DNA from 3 places in the Bacillus halotolerans genome. Region 3 is predicted to be linked to each of the others. Evidence: riboswitches for the same ligand, from Rfam matches in the RefSeq annotation. Region 3 holds a riboswitch; each other region holds the start of a gene.
The links. Region 3 has a riboswitch for thiamine pyrophosphate ahead of tenA (thiaminase II). Riboswitches for the same ligand answer to the same signal wherever they lie in the genome.

Region 1 (5,722 bases), 1.8 Mb from region 3:
CTACTCAGGGAATCGCATTTGCTTTCTCTTCCTCCGGGTACTTAGATGTTTCAGTTCCCCGGGTCTGCCTTCTCATATCCTATGAATTCAGATATGGATACCACTCCATTACGAGTGGTGGGTTTCCCCATTCGGAAATCTCCGGATCAAAGCTTGCTTACAGCTCCCCGAAGCATATCGGTGTTCGTCCCGTCCTTCATCGGCTCCTAGTGCCAAGGCATCCACCGTGCGCCCTTTCTAACTTAACCGTTAAAAAGAATCACTATGTGATATCTTGTGTTACTAATTGAATGTGATGTCTACTGTTATCTAGTTTTCAAAGAACACGTTTCGAAGGAATGATCCTTCAAAACTAAACAAGACAGGGAACGTTCTGTTTATAAGACCCAAGGTCTTATATTCCGTAAATATCCTTAGAAAGGAGGTGATCCAGCCGCACCTTCCGATACGGCTACCTTGTTACGACTTCACCCCAATCATCTGTCCCACCTTCGGCGGCTGGCTCCATAAAGGTTACCTCACCGACTTCGGGTGTTACAAACTCTCGTGGTGTGACGGGCGGTGTGTACAAGGCCCGGGAACGTATTCACCGCGGCATGCTGATCCGCGATTACTAGCGATTCCAGCTTCACGCAGTCGAGTTGCAGACTGCGATCCGAACTGAGAACAGATTTGTGGGATTGGCTTAACCTCGCGGTTTCGCTGCCCTTTGTTCTGTCCATTGTAGCACGTGTGTAGCCCAGGTCATAAGGGGCATGATGATTTGACGTCATCCCCACCTTCCTCCGGTTTGTCACCGGCAGTCACCTTAGAGTGCCCAACTGAATGCTGGCAACTAAGATCAAGGGTTGCGCTCGTTGCGGGACTTAACCCAACATCTCACGACACGAGCTGACGACAACCATGCACCACCTGTCACTCTGCCCCCGAAGGGGACGTCCTATCTCTAGGATTGTCAGAGGATGTCAAGACCTGGTAAGGTTCTTCGCGTTGCTTCGAATTAAACCACATGCTCCACCGCTTGTGCGGGCCCCCGTCAATTCCTTTGAGTTTCAGTCTTGCGACCGTACTCCCCAGGCGGAGTGCTTAATGCGTTAGCTGCAGCACTAAGGGGCGGAAACCCCCTAACACTTAGCACTCATCGTTTACGGCGTGGACTACCAGGGTATCTAATCCTGTTCGCTCCCCACGCTTTCGCTCCTCAGCGTCAGTTACAGACCAGAGAGTCGCCTTCGCCACTGGTGTTCCTCCACATCTCTACGCATTTCACCGCTACACGTGGAATTCCACTCTCCTCTTCTGCACTCAAGTTCCCCAGTTTCCAATGACCCTCCCCGGTTGAGCCGGGGGCTTTCACATCAGACTTAAGGAACCGCCTGCGAGCCCTTTACGCCCAATAATTCCGGACAACGCTTGCCACCTACGTATTACCGCGGCTGCTGGCACGTAGTTAGCCGTGGCTTTCTGGTTAGGTACCGTCAAGGTACCGCCCTATTCGAACGGTACTTGTTCTTCCCTAACAACAGAGCTTTACGATCCGAAAACCTTCATCACTCACGCGGCGTTGCTCCGTCAGACTTTCGTCCATTGCGGAAGATTCCCTACTGCTGCCTCCCGTAGGAGTCTGGGCCGTGTCTCAGTCCCAGTGTGGCCGATCACCCTCTCAGGTCGGCTACGCATCGTTGCCTTGGTGAGCCATTACCTCACCAACTAGCTAATGCGCCGCGGGTCCATCTGTAAGTGGTAGCCGAAGCCACCTTTTATGTTTGAACCATGCGGTTCAAACAAGCATCCGGTATTAGCCCCGGTTTCCCGGAGTTATCCCAGTCTTACAGGCAGGTTACCCACGTGTTACTCACCCGTCCGCCGCTAACATCAGGGAGCAAGCTCCCATCTGTCCGCTCGACTTGCATGTATTAGGCACGCCGCCAGCGTTCGTCCTGAGCCAGGATCAAACTCTCCGATAAATGGATCGCAGATTAAGTTCACCACATCCTGTGGCAACATCTGCGTGATCTGCATCGTGCAGACCTCAGTTTGACTGACTACGCACATTGCTGTGCGATTTATAATAAAACTTGAATTAACAGGTACGTTTTGTCTTGTTTAGTTTTCAAAGATCATCACCGCTCTCAATGAAGCAGCTTTACCAATATAACACTCAGCTTCTTAATTGTCAACAACTTTTTTAAAAGTTGTTTAAAGCTTCTTGTTTTGTCTGCTGTTCATCAGCGACGTTTAATAATATAACACCTATAATTATTTATTGCAATAGTTTTTTAAAAAAATCTATAAAACAATAAAACTGTAATCTTTCTTTATTCTATCTAACTTGTAATGCTTTATAAAACATTTATCTATTAAAGAACATTTACTACAGGCAATGTCATCTTGTTGTTTTAACCTTTTTCTTGTATAGTAGAAACGAACTAAATATCCGATGACCACAAGGGGAGCATAAAAGCTGAGAGTGAGCGGTTTCGTTCTGACCCTTTGAACCTGTTAGTTAACGCTGGCGTAGGGATGTGGCAAAGTCAAATGAATTGCAGATTGTAAAGCAGTGCGTGGAACTTTCCTCATCCTTCCGCGTGCTGCTTTTTTGTTGTCCTTTTGGATTGTCTATCGATGGAAGGGGATTTTTATGGCTCAATCAAGACAACTGGTACGTCTTATTGAAATTGCAATCATGACTGCTGCTGCTGTCATTTTAGACATCGTTTCCGGAATGTTCCTCCGTATGCCTCAAGGAGGGTCGGTATCCATCATGATGATTCCGATTTTTTTGATTTCTTTTCGCTGGGGAGTTAAAGCGGGGCTTACAACCGGTCTATTGACAGGTCTCGTTCAAATTGCGATCGGAAATCTATTTCTTCAGCACCCTGTTCAGCTGTTGCTTGATTACATGGCAGCGTTCGCCGCTGTCGGCATAAGCGGCTTTTTCGCTTCCGCTGTCCGCAAATCCGCCTTATCAAAAGCAAAAGGGAAATTGATCGTATCAATTATTTGCGCAGTTTTTATCGGCAGTTTTCTGCGTTATGCTGCACACGTGATTTCAGGGGCTGTATTTTTCGGCAGCTTTGCACCAAAAGGAACGCCGGTATGGCTCTACTCATTAACTTATAATGCTACTTATATGATTCCGTCATTCATCATCTGTGCGATTGCCCTTTGTTTATTGTTCATGACAGCTCCGCGCTTGCTGAAAACCGAAAAGGCTTAATCTAACAACCCCCAGCGGCCGTTCCGCTGGGGGTTGTTTTTTATCTTCCGTTAAGCAGATTTTTTAATGAAGCAAGATCCGGCCAGCCGAATCCTATTTCTTTCATGCTTTCTCCTGCGATTTCAAAACTATCCTCGGCTGCTCTTTCAGGTGAAAACGACTGATAAAAATTAATCGAAGGATTCTCTTCTACGACCCAAACAAACATGCTCGTAAAGCCCTGATCAAGCAAAAAATCTGTACCCTTTGTCAAAAGCGCTCTGCCTGCACCTTGCCGCTGTTTTTCTTTTAAAAGGTAAATGGCATACAACTCTCCGTCATAGCCTTTCTGCTCTGAACGAATTGAACCAAAAGATGCAAAGCCGAATACCGAGCCTTTTTCATCTTCTGCCACAAAAACCCCCTTTAATGAACGGCTTTTCCATTTGGCTTCAAAATCCTTGTAGTTCAAACCATTTAAGTATTCAGCGGAGACAATGCCGCTGTATGTTGTCACCCAGCTGTCAACATGCACTTTTGCGATTGCCTTTATATCATCTAGTCGTGCTTCTCTTATAGTCACCATTCATTCTCTAATCCTTTCCGCAATGGTTATTCAGATTTTTGAACAGGTTTTGTTTCTTTTAATTCATTTGTCAGTTCGTTGATGCTCTGTTTGATGTTGCCTTTTCCTGAAAAGTTCTCAATCATTTCTTTTACGTCGATTCCCGAAGACGCTTTTAAGCTTTCTTGCAGACTGGACATTAAATTTGTCGCATAGCTTGTGACTTTGTTGGCGCCGCTTGAATCACCGTTTCCTCCTGTATCAACAACGGTGATCTTATCAATATTTGAAAGCGGTGCTGATACCTGTTTCGCGTATTCCGGAAGCATTTTGACAATCATATCGAAAATCGCAGCCTGACCGTACTGCTCAAAGGCAGCGGCAATTTTTTCTTTCGCTTCCGCTTCCGCAAGACCTTTTAAGCGAATAACCTCAGCCTCTGTCTCACCTTTTGCTTTTTCAGCTTCTGCTTTTGCAAGGCCGTCAATTCTGACCCTTTCAGCTTCAGCCTTCGCCATCGCTTCTATGCTGTATTTCTTGGCATCGGCTTGGGCTAGCTGTTTGGCTTTTTCAGCAGCGGCAGATTGCTCAACTGAATAGCGGTCTGCATCGGCTTTTTTCTTCACTTCAGAATCATACTGGCGTTCACGGCGGAGAATTTCTTTTTCTTCTAATTCAATTTGTTTTTGGCGTTCTATAATCTTGACCTGCATTTCCTGCTCAGTCACCTGCTGGCGTGCTTTGGCTGTTTCCAAATCGTATGCCTGGTCAGCGTTGGCTTTTGCTGTATCTTGATCTCGCCGGTATTCAGCCATTTTAAGCTGATTGATTTTTTCAGCTTCGGCAATTTCCGTCGCTCGTTCAAGCTCTGATTTTTTGGCTTCTTTATCGGCTTCCGCCCTCTTAATTCTTGTTTCTTTATCGGCCTCTGCGGTTGCAATGTCAGCATCACGTTTTACCTGCGCAATTCTCGGTTTACCTAGTGATTCAAGATAGCCGTTTTTATCACGGACATCTTTAATGGTAAAGGAGACAATCACAAGACCCATCTTCGCAAGATCCTGTGAAGCGACACGCTGCACTTCTTGAGAGAATTTTTCGCGGTTTTTATAAATTTCTTCTACTGTCATAGACCCGAGAATGGAACGGAGGTGGCCTTCCAGTACCTCACGGGCCTCCTGCTCACGGTCTTCTTTTGACTTTCCTAAAAATTGTTCGGCTGCTGTGGCGATTTCTCCAATAGAGCCGCCGATTTTAATAATTGCAGTTCCGTCTGCCATTACAGGCACACCTTGCTCGGTATACACTTCAGGTGTCGATACATCGAGTTTGCTTGATAACAGACTTAGCGGCTCAGCCTGCTGAAAAACCGGAAGAACAAAGGTTCCTCCTCCGCGAACAATCTTCAGGCGGTTGCCTCCCTCATCAACGTGAACATTTTTATTTCCAAGATAACTTCCTGTAACAATTAACGCTTCATCAGGCCCTGCCGTACGATATTTTGTAATAAATACCGCTATAAGTGCGATGAGTAAAAAGAATACAACTGCGATGACGATGATAATCGGCATTGTCATATGACATTCCTCCTTATTTTATAAAGGTTCATGCGGAGTAACTGAAAGAACTCCTTTTTTGACATCCACAACTAAGACGACTGTTCCGTAACTGATCTGTTCATTTTCAAAGCTGATCGCTGATTTTGAAATCGTACCGCCTATCCCTTCAATCAGTACTTCTCCAAATCCATCAACCGGAACAGCGGTTATGACTTTTCCGAGTCTGCCTCTAAGATCATCTTCCCGATAAGTCAATGATTCTTCTGCCGATGATAAAGGGACAAGCACAAATAAATGGAGCAATATCACCAGCAGCACCGAAAGAAGACAGGATATTAGAGCAATAATCAGGCTGGAGAGGGGGAAAACTGTTTCGCCTATATATCCAGATGCGGAGAA
Region 2 (5,722 bases), 150 kb from region 3:
TTGCGTCACTTTTGTGATGTCGCCTTCATAGGAGGTTTCTACTTTTTTTATGACTGCCTCCTTTGACAGCACGTCCTCATGGGTTTGCTGAATGATAAGAACCGCGCAGATGACAATGGCTAAAACGGCTGCCGCAGCAGCAGCTCCTGTTTTCATTCGTTTTGTCATAGCGCTCCCCCATTCTGTTCTCTAAATTGCATCGTGACATTTGTTCCCTGTCCCGGTTTGCTTTTTACAGACAGGTCAATACCATGCTCATCGGCAATATGTTTGGCAATGGATAGACCTAAACCCGTTCCGCCTGTTTTGCGGTTACGTGCCTCATCCGCCCGGTAAAAACGTTCAAACAGGCGCGGGATATGATCTTCAGGTATGCCGATTCCTTCATCCCTTACGGACAAAAACGGACGTCTGTTATTGGTTCCTGCGGAAATCACAATGGCCTTGTCACTATACTTTATGGCATTATCAAGCAAAATCGTCAGCAGCTGCTTTATGCGTTCTTCATCTGCCGTTACAAGCAAATTCTCCTTGTCCGTCTCAAGAAGGATGTCGCGTTTATAAACCGGCTGGAGTGTTTGTATGACGGCGCGCGACACTTCGATCAGGTCAACCGTTTTCAGATCAAGCTCCAGTTCTTTATGGGTCTTGGCCAGCGTAAGCAGCTGATTGGTCAGTTTTTTCATATGGACCGCTTCTGAATGAATAGCTTCAATGGATTCCTCAAGCACTTCAGGCTTTTTTGCCCCCCAGCGTTTCATCAGATTGCTGTAGCTTTCAATAATGGTGAGCGGGGTTTTCAGCTCGTGTGAAGCGTCTTGGACGAATTGCTGCTGTTTATCGTAGTGCTCTTTCAGCATGCTCGCCATCTCATTAAAGGTCAGCCCCATTTGATACAGTTCGTCATGCGACTGTCCTTCCAGAGAAATTGTTTTGAATGCTTTTTCTCTCTGTATGTCTTTCATCGTTGTCACCAATTGTCTGATTGGATTGGTGATATGGCGGGCGAGTAAGCTTCCGGCAAAGAAGGAAGCGATACAGACAGCCGCGCTGGCCGCAATTAAGATGATTCTTAGCAGAAGAAGACTCTCTTCTGTATGCTCCAGCCTTTCCACGAGCTGAAGCGATACGACTTGTCCGTCTGTCCAAATGACCGGGACAGCTGCTGCTGCAAACAGTTTGCCTTCATGCTTTGTCACGTCTGTCGTTTCCCCGCTGTGAAAAGAAAGAGGGAAGTCTTTATATGCTTTTTCCTTTGTGATGGTCATGACGGCTTTCCGATCCGCACTCACTACCCGCACCATTCCGTTTGCCGGAAGATAGGCCTGCAGCATATCCTGCAAAGCCACCCCTTGTGTTTCGGCGGTATGAAGAGCTTCGGTGATATTGTCCGTTTCATCGGCAAGACGGGCCGCATCCTTTGAGGTGAGTGCCGATGAAAAAATGAGATAGACCGCAGTATGAACCAACATTAATAAAATCAACAGCCAAATGGATGTATACAGATGAATCTTTGTCTTCAGCTTCATCATTTACCCCTTAATGGTATAGCCGACCCCGCGTACGGTATGAATCAGCTGTTTTTCGTAAGGATAGTCCAATTTTTTTCTGATATATCTTATGTACACGTCGACGACATTTGTATCACCGATGTAATCAAACCCCCATACAGAGCTGAGAATTTGCTCTCTCGTCAGCACTTGCTGCGGATGCTTCAGCATATAGACGAGCAGATCAAATTCCCGGGGCGTTAATCCAACTTCTTTGTCTCCCCGTCTGACTTCACGTGTTTTCTCGTTCACCTGCAAATCGTCATATGTCAAAAATGTGCCGATATCCTCTGTTTTGCTTCCGGTTTGGCGGAGTGCCGCTCTGATTCTGGCAAGCAATTCTTCTATTTCAAACGGCTTGGTGACATAGTCATTCGCACCGATGTCAAGCCCCGTTACCTTATCTGGAACGCTGTCGCGGGCTGTTAATAAAATAACCGGTGTCTTTTGATCCGTTTTCCTCAGCCGGCGCAGCACTTCAAGCCCGCTCAACCCTGGCAGCATGACATCGAGCAGCAATAGGGAATACGAACCTTCCGTGGCCGCGTTAAGTCCTTCAGAGCCATTATGTTTGATGGTGACGCTGTATCCTTCATATTCCAATTCAAGCTGAAGGACCCTCGCGATTTTTTCTTCATCTTCCACAATTAATATGTGCCCTTTTTCCAATTCCGATCATCCTCTCATGTTCCTATATGAAAAAAATGATTTCATTGTTTACAAAATGATTCTTATCATCTATTATGATGTCAAAATAAAAAATTGTATACGGAAAGCACTAGGGGTGCTGTTATGGCTGAGATAAAGCGCGCAAAAACGCGCTTTGATCCCTTATGACCCGATCTGGATAATACCAGCGTGGGGAAGTGCAGGTTGACCGAAAGGTGTATTTTTTCGTGCGCTTACTCGATCTATGACTGCATATTCCCTAAGGATATGCAGTTTTTTATTTTACCAAAAAAACAGGAGGTCAGAGAAATGGACAACTTATGCGGTACAAGCAGAATCGCCGGATTTCGGTTCTCTTTATACCCGATGACAGATGATTTTATCAGTGTGATCAAGTCTGCGCTGAAAAAAACGGATACGTCAAAGGTTTGGACAAAGACCGATCATATCAGCACAGTTTTGCGCGGATCGATCGAGCATGTATTCGACGCCGCCAAAGCCATCTACCTGTATGCAGCAAATAGCGAAAAGCACATTGTCATGAACGGGACGTTTTCCATCGGCTGCCCCGGCGATACACAAGGAGATACATATCTGACAGCAGATGAAAAGCGTGTCAACGAAGAATCTGTTCACGACCTGAAAGCAGAGGCTCCTTGCCAATTTGCGCTTTATCCGATGAATGAGCCGAATTATATGGACATCATCATGAAAGCTGTTGAAATCGCTAAGGCTGACGGCACCTTTGTACAGGGTGTTCATTACGCAAGTGAGGTAGACGGAGATGCACACGACGTGTTCCGGACACTGGAAGCCGCTTTCCGCATGGCAAATCAGCAAACAGCCCATGTCACCATGACCGTGAACTTCTCGGCAAACAGTCCATCAAGAAAACAGAAAGCAGGGATAAAATGAAAAGCTGGAAAGTAAAAGAAATTGTCATCATGTCTGTTATCAGTATTGTTTTTGGCATTGTGTATTTAGTATTCACCCATTTCGGAAACGTACTTGCAGGGATGTTCGGGCCCATCGCTTATGAACCGATTTACGGCATTTGGTTTATCGTGTCAGTGATTGCCGCGTACATCATTCGTAAACCGGGCGCGGCCCTTGTTTCAGAAATCATTGCAGCTCTCGTTGAATGTTTGCTGGGAAATCCTTCAGGCCCGATGGTTATCGTTATCGGCATTGTTCAAGGTCTCGGAGCAGAAGCTGTATTTCTTGCGACACGCTGGAAAGCATATTCCCTTCCTGTGCTGCTTCTGGCGGGTATGGGGTCTTCGGTGTCCAGCTTTATTTATGATTTCTTTGTTTCCGGTTATGCGGCGTACTCACCGGGCTATCTGCTCATTATGCTTGTGATCCGTCTCGTTTCAGGTGCGGTCCTGGCCGGCCTTCTCGGAAAAGCTGTCAGCGATTCTCTCGCATATACGGGTGTCTTAAACGGAATGGCACTCGGAAAGGAACTGAAAAAGAAAAGGAAACGGAAACGGGTATCAAATCATGCAAGCCTATAACAAGTTGCTTTCGGTTGACCGGCTTAGCTTTTCATATGAAGAAAACGAGAAACCGATTTTTCAGGATATAACGTTTGAGCTCCAAAAAGGAGAATGCGCTTTATTGTTAGGGCCGAGCGGGTGCGGAAAAAGCTCGCTTGCCCTCTGTTTAAACGGGCTTTACCCTGAAGCTTGCGACGGGATGCTGTCTGGGCATGTATTCTTATTTCAAAAAACGATCACTGACGCTGAAACCTCTGAAACAATCGCTCAGCATGTCGGAGTCGTCTTTCAGGACCCTGAGCAGCAGTTTTGTATGCTGACAGTAGAGGATGAAATCGCCTTTGGATTGGAAAATCTGCAAATCCCCCAAGAAGAAATGGTGAAGAAAATTGATGACGTTCTGGAAAAATTACACATCACTCATGTAAAGGAAAAAACGATTTCCACTCTGTCAGGGGGACTGAAGCAAAAAGTCGCGCTCGCCTGTATTTTGGCGATGGAGCCTGAGCTCATTATTCTGGATGAACCGACTTCCCTTTTAGACCCTTATTCAGCACGGGAATTCGTTCAAATGATCAAAGAGCTTCAGCAGGAAAAAGGCTTCGGCCTTCTCGTGATCGAACATCAGCTTGATGAGTGGGCGCCTTGGGTTGAAAGAACAATCGTACTGGATGGAGCAGGCAAGAAAGCCTTAGACGGGCCGACTAAGGATATGTTTCAGCATCACTCAAACATGTTAAGAACAATGGGAATCGCTGCGCCAAAAATTTGTGGCTTACAAGAAAACGTGAGCATACCGTTTACATTGTCAAAAGAAACGCTGTTCAAGGAACCCTTCCCTGCTGGGCCTGCTGAAGAAGCGGCGGTTCTTTCTGCTGAACACGCAGTGCAGGTCCAGAGCTTATCGTTTTCAAGAGGACAGCAGACCATTTTCAAAGACATCAGTTTTTCATTGCGTGCAGGCTCTTTGACGGCACTTGTCGGGCCAAACGGCACAGGAAAATCTACGCTGTTGTCTGTTCTCGCCCGTTTGCTCAAACCGAAAAGCGGCAAGATTCTTCTGCATGATAAGCCGCTGGAGTCTTACAAAGAAAAAGAGCTTCGCAAACAAATGGGATTGGTTTTCCAAAATCCAGAGCACCAGTTTGTGACTGACACAGTATATGATGAGCTGCTGTTCGGCCATGCGGCAAATGCCGAAACCGAGAAAAAAGCGCAGAACCTGCTGCAGCGTTTCGGCCTTGCACATTTGGCGGACCACCATCCGTTTGCGATCAGCCAAGGGCAAAAACGGCGGCTGAGTGTCGCCACAATGCTGATGCACGATGTAACGGTTTTGCTTTTAGACGAACCGACCTTTGGCCAAGACGCCAAAACAGCCGCTGAATGCATGGAAATGATTCAGCATATCCAGACAGAAGGCACCGCTGTCCTCATGATCACACACGATATGGAGCTTGTATCTTCATATGCTGACAGCGTGCTTGTGCTTCACGGCACACATTTGGCCTTTGACGGAACACCGGAACAATTATTTTCTAGGGAAGCCGAGCTCGTCCAAAAAGCAAAGCTCACCCTCCCCCTTCGATATGAATGGATGACATACCAGCAGGAGGTGCGTGATGAAGCAGCCGTTACATCTCATTAACCCGGCAGTAAAAGCAGCGGCGGTTTTTTGCTGTGTCGTCATGCTGTCGTTTATTTACAATCCTTACACACCGGCGTGCTTTTATATCATGATTGTTGCGGGTGTCCTGTTTGCGGCCAGAATACCGCTGAAAAAATGGCTTTTGTTCACGATTCCGTTTTTGATTTTAGCATTCGGCTGCGTATGGACAGCCGCTGTTTTCGGCAAGATTCCGACGACCGCAGATAATTTTCTGTTCCAAGCCGGCCCTTTTTCGATCAACAGTGAAAATGTGGCTGTCGGCATCTCACTCGGGTTTCGTATTTTGTGCTTTTCTGCCTTATCAATGATGTTTGTTTTTACAACCGATCCGATTT
Region 3 (5,722 bases):
CACCGCAGCATCGTTCACAATGAGCCGGGTTTCAAAATTATCGGCGGCATCTACAATGATTGATGCGCCGCGAATCAGCTCCGATACGTTTTCTGCTGTGACATCCATGACAAGTCCGGTCACATCCACATCACTGTTAATGGAACGAAGACGCTGCTCAGCAGCTGCTGCTTTCGGCAGTTCCTTTTTGACATCATTTTCTGTGTAAAGCTGCTGGCGCTGCAGATTGCTCCATTCGACGTAATCTCTATCGGCGATTTTCACCGATCCGACTCCCGCTCTCACCAGCATCTCTGCGCTGGCTGTTCCCAGTGCGCCGGCGCCGATGATCACAACGCGCGCCTCTCTCAGTTTCTTCTGGCCTTCGGGGCCGATTGGAGCAAACAGCTCCTGTCTGGAATACCTGTCCGTCATACAGGAAGACCTTCTCCCGGACTGCTAGCCGTCCCATATGACTTGGCTGGAATGCGGCCTGCTTCATAAGATAGACGTCCTGCTTCTACCGCGAGCTTCATGGCGTGTGCCATTTTCACCGGATCGTTCGCACCTGATACGGCCGTATTCAGCAGTACGCCGTCCGCTCCAAGCTCCATTGCATATGCCGCATCTTTTGGCGATCCGATTCCGGCATCCACGATGACAGGCACTTTCGCCTGTTCAATGATAAATGACAGATTCAGAGGATTTAAAATCCCCTGTCCCGATCCAATCGGAGAAGCCCCCGGCATAATGGCATGAACACCAAGCTCTTCAAGCTTTCTCGCCAGTACCACATCATCCGAAGTGTACGGCAGCACAATGAACCCTTCTTCAAGAAGCTGTTCAGACGCTTTTAACGTTTCCACAGGATCGGGCAGCAAGGAGCGGCTGCACCCGATGACTTCGACTTTAATCATGTCACAAAGCCCGGATGCCTTCGCAAGCCGTGCAATTCGAACTGCTTCTTCCGCCGTGCTGGCGCCTGCTGTATTTGGCAGAAGCGTATATTTTGATAAATCAAGCTGCTCCAGAAAATTAGGCTGAGACGCTTCAAAGATATTCATTCTCCGCACAGCAAATGTTAAAATATCAGACTCTGAAACAGCCACCGCTTCCTTTTGAATGTCAAACGATGGATATTTTCCCGTGCCCAGCAGCAACCTTGATTGAAATTGTTTCCCGCCAATTGTTAGCATTCTCATCCGCCTCCTACAAAATGGACAATTTCGATGACATCACGATCAGAAAGCTCTACCTCGTGATATTGTTCTTTACCGATAATTTCTTTATTTCTTTCAACGATCACGATTTTATTTTCAAGCTGATAAGACGCAAGCAAATCCTGAATCGTACCTGTGTCTCTATCCCACTCAACTTGTTTACCGTTCAGCTGAAGCATCATATCTGAACCGCCTCCTTGCGATCAATTCGAAAGGCGTGCAGCCAGTCTGCCTTGACCTCTTTATTCATAATGAGATCACCGATTAAAGCACCCGTTGCAGGAGCAAGCAGAATCCCGTTTCTGAAATGGCCCGCCGCAAATAAAATGCGGCTGTCCTCAGGGTGTCTGCCAATGTATGGTTTTCCGTCCTTTGTCCCCGGACGCAGTCCCGCCCAAAAACGATCAACCTTCATATTCTGAATCGCCGGCAACATCGTTTTCGCTTTTTCCATAACCGACTGAAGTCCGCCAAGATCCGGCTTATCGCTCCAATCACCAGGCTTCATCGTCGCGCCGACAACCAGTCTGCCGCTTTTTCTCGGTACGATATAGCAATGATCATGATAAAGTGTTTTTGTCAGCGGAATATCATCATTCCAAACAGACAGGCACTCTCCTTTTACAGGAAAAAATGACTGGTTCAACCCGAGCTGTTTAAAAAACATCCCGCTCCAGACCCCGCTGGCAACCACGACATGGTCCGCATGCACGTCACCGGAACCCGTTTTGATCAAAATGGATTCACCGCCACGCGTCACATCGAGAACGGGAGTATGCTCAAAAATATCCGTACCAAGCGCTTTAGCCGATTTAGCGTATGCCTTGCACACAAAATAAGGCTCAACATGAACATCGTCCTGAATAAAGCTCGCCCCGTAAATCTCACCGGCCGTATACGGCTCTTTTTCCAGCACTTCTTCTTTTGTATGCCAGCTGACAGTATGCAAATCGTCCATCCGTCTCAAGCGGGACACGTCTTCTTCGGAGAATGCAAGCTTAAACATACCGCCTTCATGCCTTCTGATATCAATGCCGGATAAGGCAAGTAGCTCCTCTCCAAGACCCTGATACAAACGCTGACTGTGCATGGCGAAATCAAAAAACGCATCCCGCTCCTCGCACTCGGCATGGGCGCCAAGCATCCCTGCCGCGGCGCTTGTTGTTCTGCCGCCGATTGTTCCGCTTTCAAGCAATGCGGTGTTTTTCTTTTCTTTTGCCAACTGATAAGCTATCGCGGAACCAATAATTCCGCCTCCAATGACAACTGCATCATAATGCCTTTTCATACTGAATCTCCTTTAGCTTGCGGGAATATCGTCTGGCAGCTTCCAAAGGATCATCGGAAGAAAAAATTCCGGACATGACAGCGATACCGTCTGAACCTGCTTGTTTCACTTCTCTTAATCTGGCAGGTGTCATTCCGCCAATTGCAATAACCGGAATCGAGATCCTCTGTTTGATTTCTGAAAGCAAAGACACGCCTCTGCCATCAAGGCCTTGTTTGCAATCCGTTTCAAACACATGGCCGAACAAAACATAATCAGCGTCTTCCTTTTCTGCCTGAAGCGCTTCCTCCAGTGAATGCACCGATCGCCCAATGTGCAGGTGAGGAAATCTGGCTCTTACTTGTTTCGGCGAAAAGCTGCTGCTCGGCAGCTGAACGCGGTGAATATTTGAAAAAAGCGCAATATCAACCCGGCCATTCATCACCAGCTTTTGCTTATCAACACCGCCTTCAGAAATAAGCTCCAGCAGTTTCAAAATGTCAGCCGCCGATTTAGACCGTTCACGAATATGGATGAAATCAACCTCATCCTGAATGGCTATAATTGATCTCATTAGATCTTCAACCGGCTTGCGGTCATCAGTTATGGCGTGCAGCTCCAAGCCCTTCCACCTCTTTTACGCCGCTGTCTGACCAGCCTTCTTTTCGATAAGCCATTCCCCAGAACTGATATTCATAATAGCTCGAAATAACGAAATTCTCTTTCATCTTGGCACGCACTTCCTCTGTGCTGTTTTCCGCCAGCTCATCCAGGCGGTTAATTTGTTCTTCCACCTGCTGTCTGAACCAGTCACCGCCGTATGTGCTAATCCACTTCTGGTAAATCGGATGCCCCGGATCACATGTCAGCAATTTCTCACCAACCTCATAATAAAGCCAATAGCACGGGAGAAGAGCTGCCAAGATTTCTGCAAAATTCCCGCTCAAAACCGAACGGTACATATGGGATGTATAGGAGTAAGCGGTAGGAGATGGCTTAAATGACTTCCGTTCTTCCTCACTGATTTCCAAAAGCTCCGTAAACTCGCGATGAAGCGCCATCTCCGCTTCATATGTACCTTGAGCATGGCTGGCCATGCGTCCTGTTGTATAAAGATCCTTTGCATAAGCGGCACCGAACGATTGCACCTTTGCAAAATGAGTTAAATAGTAAGAATCCTGAAGCACGTAATATTTAAAGCGGTCGATCGGGAGAGTTCCGTCACCGATCCCCTGAACAAATGGATGGACAAAGCTGCCTTCCCACCATTCTGCGGCTGCACTGCGGCATTCTTCTGAAAACTTCACACGTCATTCCCCCTGTCTGATAATAAAAAAACCACTTTCCCGCAAGGAAAAGTGGTTTGGAATTGGCATAGTTATATAACACAAATACCGCTCCACTTCCCTACGCAGGTCTGAACCTGTTCAAGTTATGAGGGTCTAAAAGTCACACTTTTATCTCAGCCCTTATAAAGGACACCCCTAGTGGTTTTACGAATGCATATTGAATTGTTCTGCCCCTCTATATTAACACGAATCCTTATTTGGTCAAGATATTATCCTTCCAATGTTTTCTTAAGATCGGTTACGTACCCGCGTGATCCGGTGACAATTAAGCGGTCTCCGATTTTCAGTCTTGTATCGCCGTGAGGAACGATGCTGTCGACACCCCGGAAAATCCTGACAAAAATCACGTCGCCTGTTAAAGGGAATTCACGGAGAATCACGCCGTCGTATTTGCTGTTTTCCATATTAATTTGATACAGCGAAGACTCTTGGTTCGTGAGCAGTTTCATGACGCCAGGCGCTTCTATCAGCGCGCGAAGCAGCGTTTTGGTCGACAGCAAGATGGAAAAGATGCTGATGCCCTGCTCTTTCAATTTCGCTTCGTTCTCCGGTGATCCGGTGCTGGCAATGACTCTTTCTGTTCCTTTTTCTTTGGCGTATAGTGCGATGTCCGTATTCATGTCTTCATCCCCTGTCGCCACCACAAGGATTTCTGTATCAAATATACCGAGTGATTCAAGGGTTTGATGCTCATAATCAGAAATCGTTTCGACGGAAAATACTGAGTCTGACAGCTTTTCCTCAGCGTTTTCTTGATAAACGTGCACGACACGCACTTCATACTCGTTCTCAGGCAATTCAAGTGTCACAGGCAGTGTCATTTGATTAGCGCCGATAAATGTGATCTTCTTTTTCTCCTCCGGCTGCTCCTGTTTTTTGTACAGCTTTTTAAAACCGACCGGCGTAAAAATACTTGCAATAACCGCCACCAGCGTAAGCGCTCCTGACATATTCGCGCTGATTACATGAAGCTGCTGGCCGATTGTCGCAGCGGCAATCACAAGAGAAAGCGTTGATGTCAGCAGGAAACCAGACGCCAAAATTGTGCGGTTATCATACCATTTCTTCAAGTACAGGACAGGAAGAATTTTGCTTACTAACAGCGCCATAAGCAACAGCGGAATCATCACTAAAATTTTCGGGTCCTGAAAAAGTGTCCAAATATCCAATTTTACACCGACCATCACAAAGAAAATCGGTATTAAGAACCCGTAGCCGAAGGAATCAAGTTGCTGAACCAGTTCCTTGTTCGGCGAGAGCAGGGAAACAAGCACGCCCGCTAAGAAAGCGCCGAGAATATTTTCTGCTCCCAGTGATTCAGACAGAGCCACCAGTACGATAATTAAGGTGAAAATAGCACGAGTCCCGATCTGGATCGTCCCTTTTGACATGGACTGAACAAAAGAACGGTGTTTGAAGACCCGGCCGAAAAAGTAAAGCACTACTCCGGCTGCGAACAGGATCATCAAGAGCCACATGTTTCCGCTGTCCTCTCCGTATAGAGAAGAAAATACAGCAAGAAGAATCATAGTGACCAAGTCAGCAATCACAGCAACAAGCAGGATAATCTGCCCGATGTTTGAATCCATGATCCGTTCTTCCTTTAAGGTTGGAACAACAACACCTAACGAAATCGTAGAAATAATAAGCGTCATTAAAAAAGCATTTTGGATAAATCCGGCCAAGACGAACCCATAGGACAGCAGCAATGATAAAATAAAAATACCGATAAAAATAATGGATGCTGTGGCAAATGTATTGGGTGCTTCCTTGCCGTTTTGCAGAAACTGCTTTTTCTTTCCTCTCTCAAAGGATGAAAAATCAATTTCAAGCCCGCTTAAAAACATTAAAAAGATAAATCCGAGCATAGAGAGCGTCTGCAGCCAAGTATCACCCTCCACAACTAA

Region 1: linked by a shared signal. The riboswitch ahead of thiT (energy-coupled thiamine transporter ThiT) and the one ahead of tenA (thiaminase II) in region 3 are both predicted to bind thiamine pyrophosphate.
Region 2: linked by a shared signal. The riboswitch ahead of DIC78_RS02810 (HMP/thiamine ABC transporter substrate-binding protein ThiU) and the one ahead of tenA (thiaminase II) in region 3 are both predicted to bind thiamine pyrophosphate.

Annotation. Positions count from the first base shown of each region.
Region 1 covers NZ_CP029364.1:3,120,187-3,125,908, reverse strand. The annotation lists rRNA gene DIC78_RS16005 (23S ribosomal RNA) at 1-248, opposite strand, end outside; rRNA gene DIC78_RS16000 (16S ribosomal RNA) at 418-1,967, opposite strand; TPP riboswitch at 2,440-2,541, shown strand; gene thiT (energy-coupled thiamine transporter ThiT) at 2,642-3,220, shown strand; gene DIC78_RS15990 (GNAT family N-acetyltransferase) at 3,261-3,785, opposite strand; gene floT (flotillin lipid rafts scaffold protein FloT) at 3,812-5,341, opposite strand; gene DIC78_RS15980 (NfeD family membrane protein) at 5,360-5,722, opposite strand, start outside.
Region 2 covers NZ_CP029364.1:590,076-595,797, forward strand. The annotation lists gene DIC78_RS02795 (PepSY domain-containing protein) at 1-168, opposite strand, end outside; gene DIC78_RS02800 (sensor histidine kinase) at 165-1,529, opposite strand; gene DIC78_RS02805 (response regulator transcription factor) at 1,533-2,219, opposite strand; TPP riboswitch at 2,321-2,432, shown strand; gene DIC78_RS02810 (HMP/thiamine ABC transporter substrate-binding protein ThiU) at 2,529-3,134, shown strand; gene DIC78_RS02815 (ECF transporter S component) at 3,131-3,736, shown strand; gene DIC78_RS02820 (ABC transporter ATP-binding protein) at 3,723-5,366, shown strand; gene DIC78_RS02825 (HMP/thiamine ABC transporter permease ThiX) at 5,341-5,722, shown strand, end outside.
Region 3 covers NZ_CP029364.1:743,643-749,364, forward strand. The annotation lists gene thiF (thiazole biosynthesis adenylyltransferase ThiF) at 1-414, opposite strand, end outside; gene thiG (thiazole synthase) at 411-1,181, opposite strand; gene thiS (sulfur carrier protein ThiS) at 1,178-1,378, opposite strand; gene thiO (glycine oxidase ThiO) at 1,378-2,487, opposite strand; gene tenI (thiazole tautomerase TenI) at 2,471-3,088, opposite strand; gene tenA (thiaminase II) at 3,066-3,773, opposite strand; TPP riboswitch at 3,854-3,962, opposite strand; gene DIC78_RS03740 (monovalent cation:proton antiporter family protein) at 4,025-5,722, opposite strand, start outside.